One region of the Streptomyces sp. NPDC059248 genome, then DNA from elsewhere that is predicted to be linked to it. Evidence: riboswitches for the same ligand, from Rfam matches in the RefSeq annotation. Region 1 holds a riboswitch; each other region holds the start of a gene.

The links. A riboswitch is a leader RNA that binds a small molecule or an ion and turns the genes downstream of it on or off. The one in region 1 is predicted to bind cobalamin.
Region 2: linked by a shared signal. The riboswitch ahead of ACFXG1_RS02310 (ABC transporter substrate-binding protein) and the one ahead of ACFXG1_RS05485 (prenyltransferase/squalene oxidase repeat-containing protein) in region 1 are both predicted to bind cobalamin.
Region 3: linked by a shared signal. The riboswitch ahead of ACFXG1_RS20730 (cobalamin biosynthesis protein) and the one ahead of ACFXG1_RS05485 (prenyltransferase/squalene oxidase repeat-containing protein) in region 1 are both predicted to bind cobalamin.

The regions. Positions count from the first base shown of each region.
Region 1 is NZ_JBHYZV010000008.1:53,614-59,762, forward strand. It holds gene ACFXG1_RS05475 (energy-coupling factor transporter transmembrane component T) at 1-1,180, opposite strand, end outside; gene ACFXG1_RS05480 (hypothetical protein) at 1,192-2,133, opposite strand; gene ACFXG1_RS05485 (prenyltransferase/squalene oxidase repeat-containing protein) at 2,130-4,829, opposite strand; cobalamin riboswitch at 5,060-5,189, opposite strand; cobalamin riboswitch at 5,300-5,374, shown strand; gene ACFXG1_RS05490 (hypothetical protein) at 5,499-6,149, shown strand, end outside.
Region 2 is NZ_JBHYZV010000003.1:94,139-100,287, forward strand. It holds gene ACFXG1_RS02300 (ABC transporter ATP-binding protein) at 1-54, opposite strand, end outside; gene ACFXG1_RS02305 (FecCD family ABC transporter permease) at 51-1,268, opposite strand; gene ACFXG1_RS02310 (ABC transporter substrate-binding protein) at 1,265-2,281, opposite strand; cobalamin riboswitch at 2,320-2,468, opposite strand; gene ACFXG1_RS02315 (Mov34/MPN/PAD-1 family protein) at 2,474-2,896, opposite strand; gene ACFXG1_RS02320 (amino acid permease) at 2,999-4,441, opposite strand; gene ACFXG1_RS02325 (DUF2017 domain-containing protein) at 4,937-5,563, opposite strand; gene clpS (ATP-dependent Clp protease adapter ClpS) at 5,563-5,877, opposite strand; gene ACFXG1_RS02335 (nicotinate phosphoribosyltransferase) at 6,044-6,149, shown strand, end outside.
Region 3 is NZ_JBHYZV010000047.1:12,998-19,146, forward strand. It holds gene ACFXG1_RS20720 (putative cobaltochelatase) at 1-1,630, opposite strand, end outside; gene ACFXG1_RS20725 (cobyric acid synthase) at 1,627-3,405, opposite strand; gene ACFXG1_RS20730 (cobalamin biosynthesis protein) at 3,581-4,591, opposite strand; cobalamin riboswitch at 4,809-4,940, opposite strand; gene ACFXG1_RS20735 (hypothetical protein) at 5,112-5,333, opposite strand; gene ACFXG1_RS20740 (anion permease) at 5,346-6,149, opposite strand, start outside.

The DNA of each region.
Region 1 (6,149 bases):
GGCGCGCGGCGGCGCGCGGGGCGGAACCGGCCGGGCGGGCCGGAGAGGCGGCGACCGGCAGGGCCGGGGGCGCGGGCGGCGGCGCCAGGAACCCGGCCGCCCCGGCCAGCAGGATCGCCGCGGCCGGCACGGGCGGCAGCGACGGCCAGCCCAGCGGATAGAGCGACGGGTTCAGCTGGGCCGCGTCGAACCCGGCCCCGCTGAACAGCAGCACCGCCGAGAGCACCCCGCACCCGGCGACCGCCCACTCCGGCAGCCGCCATGGATCGGGCCGGTAGACGGTACGGGTCACCCGGCGGCCGCCGAGCCGCAGACCCGCCAGGCACAGCACCGCGCCGACGGCCATCGCGGGCAGCCCCAGCAGCCGCGGCGCCGTCGCGTCGAGCAGCCCGTACGCGCCCGCGCACAGACCGCACATCCCGAGCAGCATCAGCGCGCCCGTCAGCCGCCGCGACGCCCTCGTCGCCGAACCCGCCCGGCCGTAGCCGCGCGAGTCCATCGCGGCCGCCAGCCGCAGCGACCGCTCCAGCGCGTCCTCCAGCACCGGCACCGCGATCCCGCGCAGCGCCCGCAGGCCCTTGGACCGGCCCGCGCGCAGCCTGCGCGCCCGGTGGACCCGCCGCACGCTCTGCACCAGCTGGGGCGCGACGCTGATGGAGACGGTGACGGCGACCCCGAGTTCGTACAGGGCCCCCGGCAGCACCCGCAGGGCCCGCTTGGGGTTGGCCAGCGTGTTGGCCGCGCCGATACAGCACAGCATGCACGCCAGCCGCAGCCCCTCGGTCGCCGCCGACAGCAGCGCCTCCAGCGACACCGGGCCGCCGATCCGGATCCCCGCGTACCAGTCCGGGGTCGGCACCGTCGGCAGGGAGAACAGGAAATGGTCGTCCGGGGTGATCCCGGTACCGAACACGGCCCGGAACACCACCCGGATCGCGATCACGACCAGCGCCAGATACAGGTAGTAGTGGAAGCCCCGGGCCCACGGCGCCTCCGTACGCCGGACGGTGACGACATAGCCGAGGACCGCGAGCACCAGGAGCAGCAGCAGCGGATTGTTGGTCCTGCTCACCGCGGTGGCCAGCGCCAGCGCCCAGATCCACCAGGCCACCGGATGCAGGATCCGGGGCAGCCGCCGCCCGCCCGGGTCCGGCGCCGCGCCGGAGTCGGTACGGATCACCCGGCGGCCCGTCACTCCGGCCGGCGGCGGCGCCGGACGGTGACCGCGGCGGCGGCACCGAGCACCACCACCAGGCCCACCGTGGCGACCACCGGAACGACCGACCCCGGGTCGTGCGCGCTATCCGCGGCCGGGGCCGCGTCCACCACCGTCGGACCGCCGCCGGGCGCGGCCACCGCCCCGGGCGACGAGGCCGCCGCCAACGGGGAGGGCGACGGCGAAGCCGCGACGGACGGCGAAGGCGACGGCCGGGCGGACGACGGCGCGGCGGGCGGCCGCGACGGTGTCACCGGCCGGACCGGGTCGGGTCCGGTATCCGTCCCGGGCGGCGGCGCGGGCGCCTTCTCCGTCGACCGCGGGGTCGCCGCCGCGTCCCCCGACGGCCTGGTGTTGTGGGCGCGCAGCTGGTCGGGGGTGACCTTCGGCCGCCCCTTCGTACCGCCGATATCCGTACCCCCGAAGATCCACAGATCGACGGAGCCGGGCTTCGGCTCGTACAGCATCGCCCCCAACTGGCTGTACTCCCAGGTGTTCTCGCCGGGATCGGCGTGCCAGTACGACCAGTACGCCGACGCGGGCGGGGTGAGGACGCAGTCCTCCTGCTCCGGCGGCGGGAACATCTTCCCGCCCCGGTGGCCGCTGTAGCCGATCCGGCAGATGAACGCCGGACCGTCGTGACCGGTGCCGGCGGTCCGCCAGCCGCCCTGGTTCAACAGCTCGTAGCCCGTCGTCGGGGTCGTCCCGCAGGACCGGTAGACCGGCCCGCCCCACCGGCTGAAGTCCACCGCGAGCACCGCGCCCGACGAGGTGGTGCACCGCCCCATCGGCTGCGGTTCCGCGGCGGCCGGGGACACCGGGGCGGCGAGCGCCGCGGCGACCACCAGCCCCAGGGCGGCGGCCGTCCGGGCGAAACGGCCCCCCGACCGTCCGTCCGAACCGCCCCGCCGCCTCACGGGCGCCGTCCCGTCCCGCGGCGGCGTACGAAGACGACCGCGCCCCCACCCGCCACCAGCAGGACCAGGGCGATCCCGCCGAGCGCCACGGCGTCGATGCCGGTCGACGCGAGATTGCCGCCGCCGCCCGATCCGCCGCTCCCCGGGCCGCCCGCCGACCCGCCGGACGTGTCGCCCGGGGTGACGATCACCGGCGGTTCGTCCGTGCCGGGCCCCGGGTCGGGCCGCGGCGACGTACCGGCCAGGCTCCGCTCCAGCACCCCGAACGAGATCCCCGTCGAGCCGCCGACCGCCTGGGTCGAGGCGCGGACGTCCGAGCCGTCCCGGCCGTCCTTCGCGACGTCGAAGCCGCCGTCGGCGTTCTGCCGACCCGCGAGGAACTCCCGCGCCTTCGCGATCCGCTTCCCGTACGCCCCCTTGTCGAGGGCCAGTCCCTGGACCGCGAGGGCCGCCGAGTTGACCGAGTTCCCGGAGGCGCCGGGGAAGCCGCCGTCGGAGAACTGCCGCCCGGCGAGCCACGTAAGACCCCGCTTCACCGCCGCGTCCGCCCGCTCGCCGCCGACCAGGGCGAGCGCCATGGCGGCCATCGCGGTCGAGTCGACCTCCTGGTCGGCCGGGTCCCGCGCCGGAAGCACACTCGGCCAGGCCCCCGACTCCTTCTGCAAGGAGAGCAGATACGCCACCGGCGCGGCCGCCGCCTCGCGCTCACCCGCCCGGACCTGGGCGATGATCCCCAAAGACTGCGAGAACACGGATTCCGCGTTGCGGTAGTTCCCGGTGGCGAGACAGCCGTCGGCCTCGGCGGCCGCCGGACACGTCGCCTTCTCCAGCGCCGCGATCAGATCCCGGCCGCCGAACTTCCGGGGATCGCGGCCCACGGACTCGGCCAGCAGGGCGGCCTTCCCGATCGAACCGCCGGAGGGGCGGTCGGTCCCCGCGCGGGTCCAGTCGTGGAGCGTACGGCCGTCGCCGTCCTCGCCGCCCCGGTCGAGGAAGTCGACCATCCCGCGGAGCGTGTCGTTGTCGTGCCCCGTCGCGGCGAGGGCGAACGCGCCGTCGATGGTGAGTCCGAAGTCGGCCCGCCGGGTACCGGGGACGGTGTAGTAACGGCCGCGCAACAGCCGCTCCGGGCCGGTGAGATAGGCGACACCCTTCTTGAGGTCGGGACGGATCCCGTCCTCCTCACCCGGCGGTTCCCCGGGACCGCCGGGGTCCCCCGGGCCGCCCGGGTCGCCGGGGCCGCCCGGCTCCTCCGGGTCCGGCGGGACGACCTTGGCGACCAGGGTCAGCAGATCGGTGTCGGCGCCCGCGAGCGCGGCGGCCGAGGTCGGGAAGAGATGCGGCTCCAGCGCCAGCGCGTCGCTGCTGAACCCGCCGAGCGGGAACTGCTGACGGGCCAGCCAGGCCACGGCCTTGTCGGCCCGGGCCCGGTCCCCGACGGCCCGCAGCGCCTGGGCGGCGAGCGCCGTGGTGGCGACGTCCCCGTGCCCGGTGCCGTTCGTGTAGACCGGCAGGGAACCGTCCGTACGCTGCTGGCCCCGCAACTGGGCGGCCGTCTCCTCCAGGGCGCCCTCGTAGCCCCCCGCCGCGTGCAGGGCGAGGACGATCAGGGCCGTGGCGCGCGGTTCGCCGTCGCAGCGGGTGCCGGGCGGTTCGAGCAGGGAGCCGTGGCCGCCGTCGGCGCACTCCAGCCGGGTCAGCCGGGCGACGACGCGGTCCGGGGGCTCGGCCCCGGCCCGTATCAGGGCGAGCAACGCCAGCACCTGGGCCTCGGTGGTCCCGGCGTGCCGGAAGTCGCCCTCGGCCGAACAGCCCGGCAGCGGGCTCCCATCGGTGTGCCGGGGGCAGACGGCCGCCAGCAGATCGCGCGGCAGATCGTGGCCGCCGTAGTCCGCGGGGTCCTTCCCGGTGATCTCCGCAAGCAGGGCGAGCCGGGCGGCGGCCTCGGGATCCGGGCCCTGGTCCGCGCCCCGCGGATACGCGTAGTCGGTGACCCGGGAGCGCAGATACCCCGAGACCCGGTCCAGCACACCGCTCTTCCCGACCGTCGCCGCCAGCGCGTACGCCGCCTCGGTGGTCAGCAGATCACTGGCCCGGCCCGGCTCCAGCTCCACCCGCTCGCCGTCGACGAGCAGCCGCTGCGCCCAGGCGCCCGCGGCCCGGGTGCGTACCTCGTCCGCCCCGATGCCCGCCCGCACCTGGTCCGGTGTGAAGGACGGCTTCCCGCCCGCGCCGCCGATCTGCGTGGCGCCGAAGACCCAGGCGTCCACATCGCCCGGCTTCAGCCGCCGCGACTTGGCGCCCAGATCGCTGTACCGCCAGTCCTTGTCACCGCGCGCCGCGACCCAGTACGACCAGTACGCCTGGGCGGGCGGGGTTTCGAGGCACTTCTCCCGGTCGGGCGTCGGATACTGCTTGCCGTCGGGCGCCGAGGGGTGGCCGATCCGGCAGATGAACGCGTCGCCGTCGTGCTGGGTCCCGGCCGTGGTGAACCCGCCGGTCCGCAGCAGTTCGAAGCCCGTGGTGGGGGTCGTGTCGCAGCCCCGGACGACCGGCCCGTCGAACGCGCCGAAGTCGACGGCGACGACCGACCCCTTCGTGGAGGTGCACTTCTCGGGCGCCTCGGCGGCCGCCGGGGGAGCGGCGGCGTACACCGCGCCCTGGACGAGCAGGAACACCGCGGTCAGGACGGACACTCCGGACAGAGCCGGGCCGCGTACGGCGACAGGCGCCCCCGGGCGGCCACGGCCGTGCCGCCGGGTTCTCCACCACCGGTCGGCGCGCTGAATCGAGCGTCGGTACGTCCCCACCACGGCCCCTCGTTCGTCCGCGCGGGCCCGACACGTGGCGGGCGGCCCCACGGCACGGCACAGACGCCGGTGGAGCCGGTCGACCACGCCGTAGTCCTCGACGGCGCTTCTCGCAGAAAAGAGCACCCACCCCAGGCAGTCCGGCTCGCCCGCCGTACGGCGGGCCCACGGTTGCGGGTCAGCGCCGGATTCGCACCGGCTTCCCCTGGGGATGAGCGTGTATCAGCCGCAGTGGAACATGTGGCCGAAGAGACCGTCAAGACGGCCCCGCCCCCTCCCGGGAAACCTTTGCGGGGCCGAAACGCGGCCGGTGGCGCGGTTGTTGACCCTCGGGTACCGTCCAGGGCTGTCACATGGGGGAATCCGGTGCGAATCCGGGACTGACGCGCAACGGTGTGGGACGGCGGGAGCCGTACCGAGTCCGAATGCCCATGCGGCGACGCACCATCCAGGAAGCCGTTACCTCGCGTTCGGACGGCGGCCCGACGCCCCCCGAGCCCCGACGGGCCGCGGTGGCGCGGACCGGCCGGCGTCCCCCACCAAGGAGCAGGCCATATGTCCCGTACCCCCGGCACCGGCACCGGCACCGCGGCGCCCCGTATCCGGCGGCTCCGGCCGCGCGCGCTCGCCGTCCCCGCGGCCGCCGTCGCCCTCACCCTCGCGCTCGGTACGCCCACCGCGTCCGCCACCTCCACCCCGGCGCAGATCGCCGCGTCGAAGACGAACGGCGTCGCCTACCTCAAGACCCTCCAGGCCGCGGACGGCTCCTACGCCGGCTCCGGACTCTCCAACGAGTGGGCGTTCAGCGCCTTCGCCGCCGCCGGAACCGCCCCCGCCGACGTCGCCCCCGGCGGCGACACCACCAAGAACGCCCGCACCGTCTACCGCAATCTGCTCGCCACCCCGGGCTGGCCGTCGGCGACCCCCTATGTCACCGACTACGAACGCGGCACCCTCAACGCCTACGCCGCCGGCATCGACCCGGCCCGCGTCTCCGCCTCCCGCAATCTGATCGCCGACATCCACCGCTACTGGCAGACCGCGGAGCCCGGATACTTCGGCCCCTCCGGCAACTTCAACGGCACCGTCTTCGCGGGCCTCGCCCTCGCCGGCGCCAGAACCCAGACCGGGGCACAGCGCGTACCGCAGGCCCTCCTCGACACGATCGTCACCCGGATCCGGGCCAACCAGCACAACGACGGCGGC
Region 2 (6,149 bases), on a different contig from region 1:
TCCGGGTACGGGCCGCGCCGTCGGACCGGGGCTCGGGGTCGTGTCCGGGGTCATGTACGGCCTCCTTCGGCGCCGTCGACCGGGCGGCGGCGCATCAGCCACAGGAACAGCGGGCCGCCGATCAGCGCCGTCAGCACCCCGACCGGGACGTCCTGCGGCGCGGCGACGGTACGGGCCCCGAGGTCGGCGACGACGAGCGCGACGGCGCCCGCGAGCGCGGCCACCGGCAGCAGGGCCCGGTGCGAGGCGCCGACCAGGAGGCGGGCCGCGTGCGGGACCATCAGGCCGATGAAGCCGACCGCGCCGCTCGCCGCGACGAGGACCGACGTCACCAGGGACACCAGGACGAAGACGGCGGCCCGGAAGCGGGCGACGTCGAGGCCGAGCACGGTCGCGCCCTCCTCCCCCACCAGCAGCAGGTCCAGCGGGCGGGCGAGGGCCAGCAGCAGCGGCAGCAGCAGGCCGACCACGAGGGTGGACAGCCATACGGAGTCCCAGCGGGCGCTGCCGAGACCGCCGAGCGACCAGTACAGGGCCTCCCGGAAGTGCTCGGGGCGGGAGGAGGCGACCAGGACGAGGGTCGTCAGCGCCGTGAAAACGTAGCTGATGGTGACCCCGGCGAGGACGAGCCGGGTCCCGGTCATCCCGCCGTCGTGCCGGGCCAGGCCGTAGACGAGGAGGAGCGCCGCGAACGCGCCCGCGAAGGCGCCCGCGGGCAGCGCCACGGCGGTGGTGGCGCCGATGCCGAGAACGAGGACGAGCACCGCGCCGGTGGACGCCCCGGAGGAGATCCCGAGCAGGAAGGGGTCGGCGAGGCGGTTGCGGACGAGGGCCTGGAGGACGGTGCCGACGACCCCGAGTCCGGCGCCGACGACGACACCCAGGAGGACGCGGGGCAGCCGGACGTCCAGCACGATCGTCCGGAACGGGCTGGGCTCGGCGCCCGGGAGCAGCGCCGCGACGACCTCGCCGGGCGGGATGCGTACGGAACCGAGCGCGAGGGCCGCGAGTACGGCGGCGGCCAGCGCGCCGAGCAGCCCCACGGCCACCGCCCCGAACCGCAGCCGGGACGGGGTCCCGGCCGCGGTCGTGTCCGCCGGCGTGGACGAGGGCGTGGACGAGGGCGTGGACGAAGGCGCGGCGGTCTTGGTCAGCACGACCCGGGGCGCGGCCGTGTCCGGCTCCGGGGCGCGGGGACCGGGTACGGCCGCCGCCCCCGGGACCGGGGCCGGGGACGGGCCGGGCCCGTCCGGTGCCGCGGGCGTCATCGGGTGAGCTGCGGGGCCAGCTTGGCGATCGCGTCCGGCGCGCGGACGCCGACGACCGCGTCCGAGAGCGGCAGGACGGCGAACTTCTTGTTCTTGATCGCCGGGACGTCCTTCAGCGCCGGGTCCTCCAGCAGCCGCTGCTTCTTCTGTTCGAGGCTCGTGGCGCCGTAGTCGTAGATCACGATCACCTCGGGCTTACGGGCCACGACCTGCTCCCAGGTCGCGTCGCCGAAGCTCTTGGGGATGTCGGCGAAGACGTTCCGGCCGCCCGCGCGGGCGATCAGCTCGTTGCCGATGCCCTTGCCGCCGACGGTGAACGCGGTCTTGTCGCCGCTGTCGTAGACGAACACGGGCACCGGTGCGGCCTGCGTCTTCTTCAGCCCGGCCGCGGTCTTCGCGACCGTCGACCTGGAAGCGGCGATCCACTTCTCGGCCCGGTCGCGGACGCCGAAGGTGCGGCCGACCTCGTCGATCTCGCGGTAGACGTCGTCGAGGGTCGTCCGCTTCTCGGTGCAGTACTCCAGATTGAGCCGGGAGTCGATACCGGACTTCTTCAGCTCCTCGCGGGTCCGGCCGTCCTTGGCCTCGAAGGCGCTGGCGTAACCGCCGTAGACGAAGTCGGGGTTCGCGGCGAGGAGCTTCTCCTTGGAGGGATACTCCTTGGCGATCACGGGGACCGACTCGTACGCCTTCGCGTAACGCGGGAGCACCTTGTCGTCGAGATAGGCGGTGCCGACGAGGGACTTCTCCAGGCCCAGCTCCAGCATGATCTCGGTGACGTGCTGGTTCATCGTGACGACCCGCTCCGGGGGCGCCTTGTACGTGGTCTTCACACCGCAGTTGTCGACGGTGTACGGGAACCCGGCGGCCGAGGCACCGGTCTTCCCCGCGTCGGAGCCGGACTTGGAACCGGAACCGGAATCCGAACCGCCGCAAGCGGTGAGGACAAGGGGGAGCAGCGCCGCTGCCGTACCGGCTATGAGGGTACGGCGGCGGGACGGGCGTCCGGACATGCTGATGGCCTCCTCCGGGGATTTCCGCGTCCCCTGGGTGGTGGAAGAGGGCGATGGGTCAGTTCCTGGCTGACGGCCGCGGACATGGGCTGGTAGGCACGTGTCAACGACCGGTTCACAGTGGCGGGACCGCACCGGATTCGCACCGGCTTCCTGGGTCCCACCGCCCCGTATGGAATTGAAGCTGCCGGGTCAGTATGCCTTGACGACCCGGATCTCCTCCTCCGTGACCTCTCCGTTCACGATCCGGAACGAGCGGAACTGGAACGGCCCGGCCGCGTCGGAGTCCGCCGTGGAGACCAGGACGTAGTGCGCGCCGGGCTCGTTGGCGTAGGTGATGTCGGTACGGGACGGATACGCCTCGGTCGCCGTGTGCGAGTGGTAGACGATCACCGGCTCCTCGCCGTTGTCGTCCATCTCGCGGTACAGCTTCAGCAGATCGCCGGAGTCGAACTCGTAGAACGTGGGCGACCTGGCCGCGTTGAGCATCGGGATGAATCGTTCCGGCCGGTCGCTGCCCTCGGGGCCCGCGACCACGCCGCACGCCTCGTCGGGGTGGTCGGCCCTGGAGTGCGCGACGATCCGGTCGTAGAGGTCCTGGGTCAGGGTCAGCATGCGGATCAGGATAAGCGGGGGCCGTCCGGACGGCGGAAGGGCCGGTCCGTATCGTGCCGCGATACGGACCGGCCCTTCTCGCATACCGGACGGCCGGACGGCTCAGCGCTTGGCGAAGGCCGCGCCGTCCGGGTTCTTCGCCCGCAGGACGAGATACGAGACCAGCAGGACGAGGGCCCAGAGCGGGGCCACGTACAAGGAGATCCTGGCGTCCTTGTCGATGCCCATCAGCACGATCACCAGGCCGATGAAGGCCAGGGCGAACCAGCTCGTCCAGGGCGCGCCGGGCGCCTTGAAGGAGGACTCGGCGACCTCGCCGCGAGCGACCTTGGCGCGGTAGCGGATATGGCTGACCAGGATCATGACCCAGGCCCACATACCGGAGATCGTGGCAAAGGAGACGATCTTGTGGAAGGCGTCGCCGGGCCACTGGTAGTTGATCCAGACACCGATCAGCATCAGGCCCGCGGAGAAGGTCGTGCCGATCAGCGGGGTGCCGTGCTTGGTGAGCCGGGTGAAGATCCTGGGGCCCTGGCTGTTGAGCGCGAGGTCGCGCAGCATCCGGCCGGTGGAGTACATCCCGGAGTTGCAGGACGACAGGGCCGCCGTGAGGACGACGAAGTTGACGATGCCCGCGCCGATCTGGAGGCCCATCTGGTCGAACGCGGCGACGAACGGCGAGACGCCCGGCTGGAAGTTGGTCCAGGAGACCACCGACAGGATCATGATCAGGGCGCCGACGTAGAAGACGGCGATCCGCCACGGCACGGTGTTGATGGCCTTGGGGAGGGTCTTCTCCGGGTCCTTGGACTCACCGGCGGTGACGCCGACCAGTTCGACCGCGAGGAAGGCGAACATCACGATCTGGAGGGTCATCAGCGTGCCGCCGAGGCCCTTGGGGAAGAAGCCGCCGTCGCTCCAGAGGAGGGAGAAGGAGGCGGTGTCCCCGGCGTCGGTGAAACCGAGGGTGATGATTCCGGCGCAGATCAGGATCATGCCGATGATGGCGGTCACCTTGATCATGGAGAACCAGAACTCCAGCTCGCCGAAGATCTTCACGGAGATCAGGTTGGCGAGATAGAGGATGATCGTGAAGCCCAGGGCCGAGATCCACTGCGGGACGTCGAACCAGTACGTCATGTACTCGGCCGCCGCGGTCACCTCGGTCATCCCGGTGACGACCCAGAAGAGCCAGTACGTCCAGCCGGTGGCGAAGCCCGCGAAGGGGCCGACGAACTCGCGCGCGTACTCGGAGAACGAGCCCGCGACGGGGCGGTACATCAGCAGTTCGCCGAGGGCCCGCATGATGAAGAAGATGACGACGCCCGCGATGGCGTACGCGAGGATGAGACTGGGCCCGGCTTTGGAGATTCCCTTGCCCGCGCCGAGGAAGAGACCGGTTCCGATGGCTCCGCCGATGGCGATCATCTGGATCTGCCGGGCACCGAGTGCCCGGTGGTAACCCTGGTCTTCGGCGGTGGCCGCCGGGGCCCCGGCCGGTTTGCCCGGCCCGTCCTTGGTGTCGTCGACCTGCACCGAGGTCATAAGCTGCTGCGCCCTTCTCTCCATGCCGATCCGCGTCCGCCGCGCCCCCCGGCGTGTCGGCTGCGGATCAGTTCCTGATCCCCCCGGATATGGATGGAGTGCCACCGGCGGTCCGCCGGCTCAAGCGCCTCCAGGGGCATGGGTGGCGCCCCTGGCGGTCGTGAAGATTTATCACGGTCCTTACAAAGATCGATCCGGCTTCTTGTGCCTTATCCCACATCCAGAACCGGACAAAAGCATCCCCGGCGAGCAAAGCACCCCGGGGATGTCATGCGATCGTTATTCGGATTTGAGCGTCCGTTGAGCGAACAACCGAACGGACGGACGGTTTACGGAGCCGGCGGCGCCCGGAGACCTCGAAGGGCCCGGAGGGCCTGGCGGACCTGGCGGACCCGGGGGCGCGAGGGACCCGCGGGCGCGGCCGGGCGGAACCCCGGCCGCGTCCGGATCACAGGACAGCGGCGGTCAGGACGGCGACGGCCAGGACCGCGAGGGTCAGGGCAGCAGGGTGCCGACGAGGGTCTCCTGAAGGACCCCGAGCCAGAGATAGGCCATCACCATCGGCTTGCGCGGATCGTCGTCCGCGAGGCGGTACAGCGCGCTCTCGTCGCCGTCCTCCTCGGTGATCTCCAGCCGGGCCCCGATCGTCAGCCGCAGATCGTTGAGGGCGCCCAGCCAGTAGCGGCACTCGTCCGGAGGCAGCTTCAGTACGGCGGCGGAGTCGCCGGACGGCTCCAGCGCGTCCAGCGCGCGGACGACGGCGAGCGCGTTGGCCCGTTTGCCCGCCCGCAGATCGTTCTCGGTGTAGCGGCGGAACTCGGAGGACGCCGCGAGCAGCTCCTCCTCGGTCATCCCGGGCCCCTTGCCGCCGGGCGCCCGGGGCGCCGTGTCGGGCCCCCGGTAGGCGTCGGGGAAGAGCCGGGCAAGCGCCGGGTCGGACGGCGCCTCCGTCGGTCCGTCGGCGAACAGCGCGGCCAGCGGGTCCTCGCCCTCGACCGGCTCGTCACCGGGCCCGATCAGCTCCAGCAGCTGGACCGTGAGGGAGCGCAGGATGGAGATCTCGACGTCGTCGAGCGCGACGGCGGCACCGCCCCCGGGCACCGGCTCGAAATGTCCCGGCATCAGCCGCGGTCCTGGGTGAGGGTCGCCCACAGGCCGTATCCGTGCATCGCCTGCACGTCGCGCTCCATCTCTTCACGGCTGCCGCTGGAGACCACGGCGCGGCCCTTGTGGTGGACGTCGAGCATCAGTTTGCGGGCCTTGTCCTTGGAGTAGCCGAAGTACGCCTGGAAGACATAGGCGACGTAGCTCATCAGGTTCACGGGGTCGTTGTGGACGAGCGTCACCCACGGCACGTCGGGTTCGGGAACGGCGGCGGTCTGCTCCGCCGACTCGGGTCGCGTGATCTCAGTGGGAGCAACACTCACCCGATCCATGCTGCCACCCAAGACGCCCGTACGCATAAACGACTCCCCATTTCGTCAGAGTGACGAAATGTGGGGTAGCATCTGGCCATGGCTGGATCGCCCGGTCCGTACGGGCGTTCGACGGCGCACTCCGCCAGGGGCGGGGAACGGCGCAGAAAGCGTGAGGTCGAGTCTTGTGAACACCGCTGACCTGGGTCTCCCGGTCGACGTACCCTCCACGGCCCTCTTCACCGACCAGTACGAATTCACCATGGTGCAGGCCGCGCTCCGGGCGGGTACGG
Region 3 (6,149 bases), on a different contig from region 1:
CCAGCAGCAGCGACAGCACCGCGCCCTTGACCGCGCCCATCCGCTGCCGGGCCGCCATCGACCCCGAAGCGTCCACCACGAACAGCACCAGATTGGACTCCCGGCCCTCCCGGACCGACTGTCGGAGGTCCTCCCGGCGCACCACGAGACCCGGACCGCCGCGTCCCCGGGCCCGCTGATGCGGCGCCGCCGCCCGTATCGTCGCGGCCAGATGCAGCCGTCCCAGAGCGCCCCGGGGACGGCGCGACCCCGTCGTCCTGCCGTGCTCGGCCCGCGCCCGTGACCTGCGGCCCGCGGCCCCCTCACCCGTACCGGGCACGGTCAGCGCCTTCGTACGGAACGGCTCACCGGAGGCCACCGGGCGCCGCTCCCCGCCGCCGGACGGCGCGGCCCCCGCACCGCCCTCCGGCGGGGCGTCCCCCTCGGAGCCCTCCTCCTCGCGCTCGCGCGGCGCGTCGTCCCGGCCGTCCGTTCCGTCCCGCTCGTCGGGCGCGTCGGGCGCGCCCGGAGGAGGCGGCGGCGCCCCGCCACCCCCGTCGGGACCACCCCCGTCGGGACCGTCGCCGTCCGTCCCGTCCCCACCGGGGTCCGGGTCGTCGTCGGGTCCTTCACCGGGGTCGGCGAACCGCTCCAGCGTCTCGTCGAGCTTCTCCTCGTCCAGGCCGGGCGCGTCGAAGGGATTGCGCCGCCGCCGGTGGGGGAGCGCCAGCAGGGCCGCCCGCCGGACGTCCTCCTCCAGCACGTCCTCCCGGCCCGCCCACGCCGCCAGCGCCGTCGCCGTCCGGGCCATCACGATGTCCGCCCGCATACCGTCGACCTCGAACGCCGCACAGGTCGCGGCTATCTGCCGCAGCGCGCCGTCCCCGAGCCGTACCCGCGGCAACCGGGCGCGCGCGGCCGTGATCCGCTCCCGCAGCGCCTCCTCGTCGCCCGCCCAGCGCGCGGCGAAAGCCGCCGGGTCGTCGTCGAACGCCAGCCTGCGCCGTACGACCTCCACCCGCTGCTCCGGCTCCCGGGACGCCGTCACCTCGACGGTCAGCCCGAACCGGTCCAGCAGCTGCGGACGCAGCTCGCCCTCCTCCGGGTTCATCGTCCCGACCAGCAGGAAACGGGCCGCGTGCCGGACCGAGACGCCCTCGCGCTCCACATACGAGGCACCCATCGCGGCCGCGTCCAGCAGCACGTCCACCAGATGGTCGTGGAGGAGGTTGACCTCGTCGACGTAGAGGATGCCGCGGTGCGCGTCGGCGAGCAGACCGGGTTCGAAGGACTTCACCCCCTCCGCCAGGGCCCGCTCGATGTCGAGCGCGCCCACCAGCCGGTCCTCGGAAGCGCCCACCGGCAGCTCCACCATCCGCGCGGGCCGCTCATCGCCCGTGCCGGGCTCGTGCGGGCCGTCGGGACAGCCCCGGTCGGGCTCCCGGGGGTCGCAGGAGAACCGGCAGCCCGGCACTACCGCGACCGACGGCAGCAGCGCCGCCAGCGCCCGGACCGCGGTGGACTTCGCGGTCCCCTTCTCGCCGCGCACCAGCACCCCGCCGACCCGCGGTGAGACCGCGTTCAGCAGCAGCGCCAGCCGCAGATCGTCCTGGCCGACGAGGGCCGTGAACGGATAGGGCATCGTGCTCATGCCTCCCCCTCCGGGGCGTTGTCCGGTTTCTGATCGTCGTATCGCCGCGATCGCGGCATCCCGGCGACGGGACCGGGCGCCGGCGGCACCGGCCCGGACGTCGACGGCACCGGCTCGGGCGCCGACGCCGTCTGCGCGGATACCGATGGCACCGGCCCGGACGTCGACGGCACCGGCTCGGATGCCGATGGCACCGAACCGGGCGCCGAAGGGACGGGACCCGGCTCCGACGGAATCGGCTCGGGCGTTCCGGGCGCGCCGGGCGGTACGAACGGCAGACCGGGCGGCGGGCCGCCCTCGATCAGGCGCAGCAGCCCGTCCGTGTCGGCGTGCTCCTCGATCAGCTCGCCCAGCCGGTCCAGCTGCTCCTCGCGCAGCGCGTCGAACGAGGTGTCGGGAGCGGGCACGAAGCGCCGCCCCGCCGCCTCGGCCACCCGCCGCAGGAACGCCCGCCGGAAGCCGTCGCTCTCCAGCGACCCGTGCCAATGCGTGCCCCACACCTCCCCGACACGGCAGCCGTCGAGGAACGGCTCGCCCCCGAGGACCTCGGCGACCCCGTGATGGATCTCGTACCCCTCGACGGGCTCGCCGAGCGCGGAACCCGAGGGCCGCGCCAGGGTCTTGGCGGCCGCGAACCTGACCCGTACCGGAAGGAGTCCGAGCCCCTCCACCGCACCGGCCCGGGACTCGACCTCGTCCTCGATGTGCTCGCCCAGGAGCTGGAAGCCGCCGCAGATCCCCAGCACCGGACGGCGGTCGGCGGCCCGGCGCGCCAGCGCGTCCGCGAGACCCCTGCGGCGCAGCCAGTCCAGCGCCCTGACCGTGCCCCGGGTGCCCGGCACGACCACGAGATCGGCGTCCACCAGCTCCTCGGGCCGGTCCACGAACCGCACGACCACACCGGGCTCGGCCGCCAGCGCGTCGACATCGGTGAAGTTGGACATCAACGGCACCGCGCAGACCGCGATCCGCAGGATCTCCGCGCCCACCGGCGGCGCCACCATCGACTCGCGGACCGCGCCCCGCAGCGACACCCGCAGCCCGTCCTCCTCGTCGATACCGAGACCGTGGGCGTACGGCAGCACCCCGTAGAACGGGCGGCCCGTCACCGACGTCAGCATGTCGAGCCCCGGCCGCAGCAGCCCCACGTCCCCCCGGAACTTATTGATCAGATACCCCGCCACATGACGCTGGTCCACCGCGTCCAGCAGGGCCGTCGTACCGAAGAAGGAGGCGAAGACCCCACCGCGGTCGATGTCGCCGACCACCAGCACCGGGAGGTCGGCCGCCCGCGCGACCCCCATGTTCACCAGGTCCGTACGGCGCAGATTGATCTCCGCGGGACTGCCGGCGCCCTCGCAGATCACGGCGTCGTACGTGCTCCGCAGCTCCTCCAGGCACTCCAGCACCGTGGTCAGCAGCTCGGAACGCCGCCCACCGCGGCCGAAATAGCCCTGGGCGCTCATCTCGCCGACCGCCCTGCCCAGCAGCACCACCTGACTCGTCCGGTCGCCCCCCGGCTTCAGCAGCACCGGATTCATCAGGGCGCTCGGCTCGATCCGCGCCGCGCGCGCCTGCATGGCCTGCGCCCGGCCGATCTCCGCGCCGTCCCGGGTCACGAACGAGTTCAAGGACATGTTCTGCCCCTTGAACGGCGCGACCTTCACGCCCCGGCCCGCCAGCCAGCGGCAGATCCCCGCCGTGACGACGCTCTTGCCCGCGTCCGACGTCGTCCCGGCGACCAGCAACCCGCCGCCCCGCTTCCGTCCGGCCATCGCCGCCACCCCCTTCCGTCCTGATCGGATGCCTCGTGCGAGGCCGTGCCCGAAATCCCCGACCGATGTCTCGTGCCCGGACCGTTCGGTCCACGCGTCCGGAACCCCATGCTGGGGCCTCGTACCAACATCCCGTCGGCCCCTGTGGGCTACCGCCCCTTTGTGGAAAACTCCGTCACCCTCCCGGGGCGACGACCCCCGCCGGAAGACCCGGTACGGCCGTACCGCGCCCGGCCCCCGGCCGCCCCGCCCCCAGCCGCCCGGCGAGCAGACGGCCCGCCACGCACACCCCCAGGGCCAGCGCGCCCACCCGCCGCGACAGCCGTACCGCGCGCTCGATGTCCCCGGTGGCGACCGGCCGCGCCCCGCCGTTCAGCACGGCCCGGTGCTCGACCCGGCCGCCGTAGGCCAGCGTGCCCCCGAGCCGGACGCCGAGAGCCCCGGCGAACGACGCCTCGACCGGACCCGCGTTGGGGCTGGGATGCCCGTGCGCGTCCGCCCGCCAGGCCCGTACGGCACCCCGCGCGTCGCCGCCCGCGACCACGGCGAGGGCCGCCGTCAGCCGGGCGCCCGGCGCGCCGACCAGGTCGTCGAGCCGGGCCGCGGCCCAGCCGAACCTGCGGTACCGGGGCGAACGGTGCCCCACCATCGCGTCCAGCGTGTTGGCCGCGCGGAACCCGACCAGACCGGGCACTCCCGCCACCGCGCCCCACACCAGGGCGCCGACCACCGCGTCGGAGGTGTTCTCGGCGACGGATTCGACCACGGCACGGGCGATCTCCGGCCCGTCCAGCGCCTGGGGATCCCGCCCGCACAGATGCGGCAGCCGCTCCCTGGCGGCCTCCAGGTCGCCCGCGGCCAGCGCGTCGCCCACCGCCCGGGCCTCCCGGGCGAGGGACGTACCCCCGACGACGGCCCAGGTGGCGGCGGCGGTCAGGGCCACGGCCGCGGCGGGCTCCCGGCGCGCCGCACGCGCCGCCACGGCGGCCACGGCGACGGCGCCGCCCGCGCATGCGGCGGCGTAGAGGGCGCCCCAGCCGCGGTGGTCACGCCACAGCAGGCGCTCGGCAGCGCCCGCGGCCCGCCCGAAGGCGGCCACGGGGTGGCCCCGGCGCGGGTCGCCGAGCAGCAGGTCGCCGAGGAGGCCGGCCGTGGCGCCGTACGCGAAGACCCGGTCGGCACGCATCGCTCAGCGCCCGTGGGAGACGGCCGGAGAGCCGGCGGCGGGAGCTGGTCCGGGACCGGTCGGCGAAAGGCGGAGGGGGGCCGGAGGGGACGGTGAGCGATGCGTGCCGGAAGGATTCAGCGGACCCCGGAGGGACCGCGACGCGCTCCCGTGAGCGGGGGCCGAGACGATGCCGCGCATGGCGAATTGTCCTCACTCAGGGTGTCCGCGCCCTGGTTCGACGTGAAACGGCGGCGAGAGTTCCTGGCTCCCGGGGACGTACTCCCCGGTGACAGTGGCGGGACCGCGCCGGATTCGCACCGGCTTCCTCTGCTGCCTCCGTAGTGGCCCCGGCAGTCCACCACGGGGTGAGAACGGCCGTCAACTCGCCCCTGACCTGCGACGGAGCAGTGTGCGCAGAGCCACATCCCCGGTTCGGGAGCCGGATACGCGAAGAGCCGGGCCCGACCCGCGAGGGTGTCGGACCCGGCTCACCGCGGCCGTGGGGACGGCCGGGCACCGAGCAGGTCGGGGCGGGGGATCAGGTGATGATCAGGTAGATCCCGTACGCCACGGCCAGCGTGCAGAGCGTGAAGCAGGCATAGGCGCCGGTACGGGCCAGGGGCGCGGAGCCCCCGTTGGCCGCGGCGGCGTCCTGCTTGGTCAGGCCGATGACTCCGAGGGCGAACAGGCCCACGAGGAACACGGTGCCGACGAGGCTGACACCGAAGACGGAGCCGAGGGCTTCCCAGTCGATTTTCATGGTGATCTGTCCTTACACCGCGGCCGGGCTGGCCGGACCGGTCTCGGGGGCCGACGGCGCGGGAGAAGGGGTGGAGGTGGGGGAGGAGGGGATGGTGGTCTTCAGTTCGTCGTGCTCGACGACACCGGCGGGCGGCGGGGTGACGGCCGCCATGGCGGTGGTGACGACACCGGGGGAGTCCGTGGAGTCGCCGTCGGAGGCGGCGGTCCCGTCCTCGACGTCGTTCACATTGGTGTGGTCGACGACCTGGCGGCGCGAGATCACCCAGATCGCGGCGGAGGAGGCCACGAGGAAGACCGCGACGGCGGCGACGCCCCAGTCACCCTGCTTGGTGACGAACTCGGAGGCGGCGGCGACCAGACCGGCGGCCGGCAGGGTCAGACCCCAGGCGACGAACATCCGGGTGGCGGTGGACCAGCGGACCACACCGCCCTTGCGGCCCAGGCCGGCGCCCATGACGGCGCCGGAGCAGGAGTGCGTGGTGGAGAGGGAGAAGCCGAGGTTCGAGGAGGCCAGGATGACCGTCGCGGCGCTGGTCTGGGCGGCGAAGCCCTGCTGCGGCTGGAGGTCGGTGAGGCCCTTGCCCATGGTGCGGATGATGCGCCAGCCTCCGAGGTACGTACCGAGGGCGATGGCGACACCCGCGGAGACGATGACCCACATCGGGGGGTTGGAGCCGGGGGCGAGGACGTTGCCGGCGACCAGGGCCAGGGTGATGACACCCATGGTCTTCTGGGCGTCGTTGGTGCCGTGTGCCAGGGAGACCAGTCCCGCGGAGGCGATCTGACCCGCCTTGTACCCCTTGTCGGTGGCCTT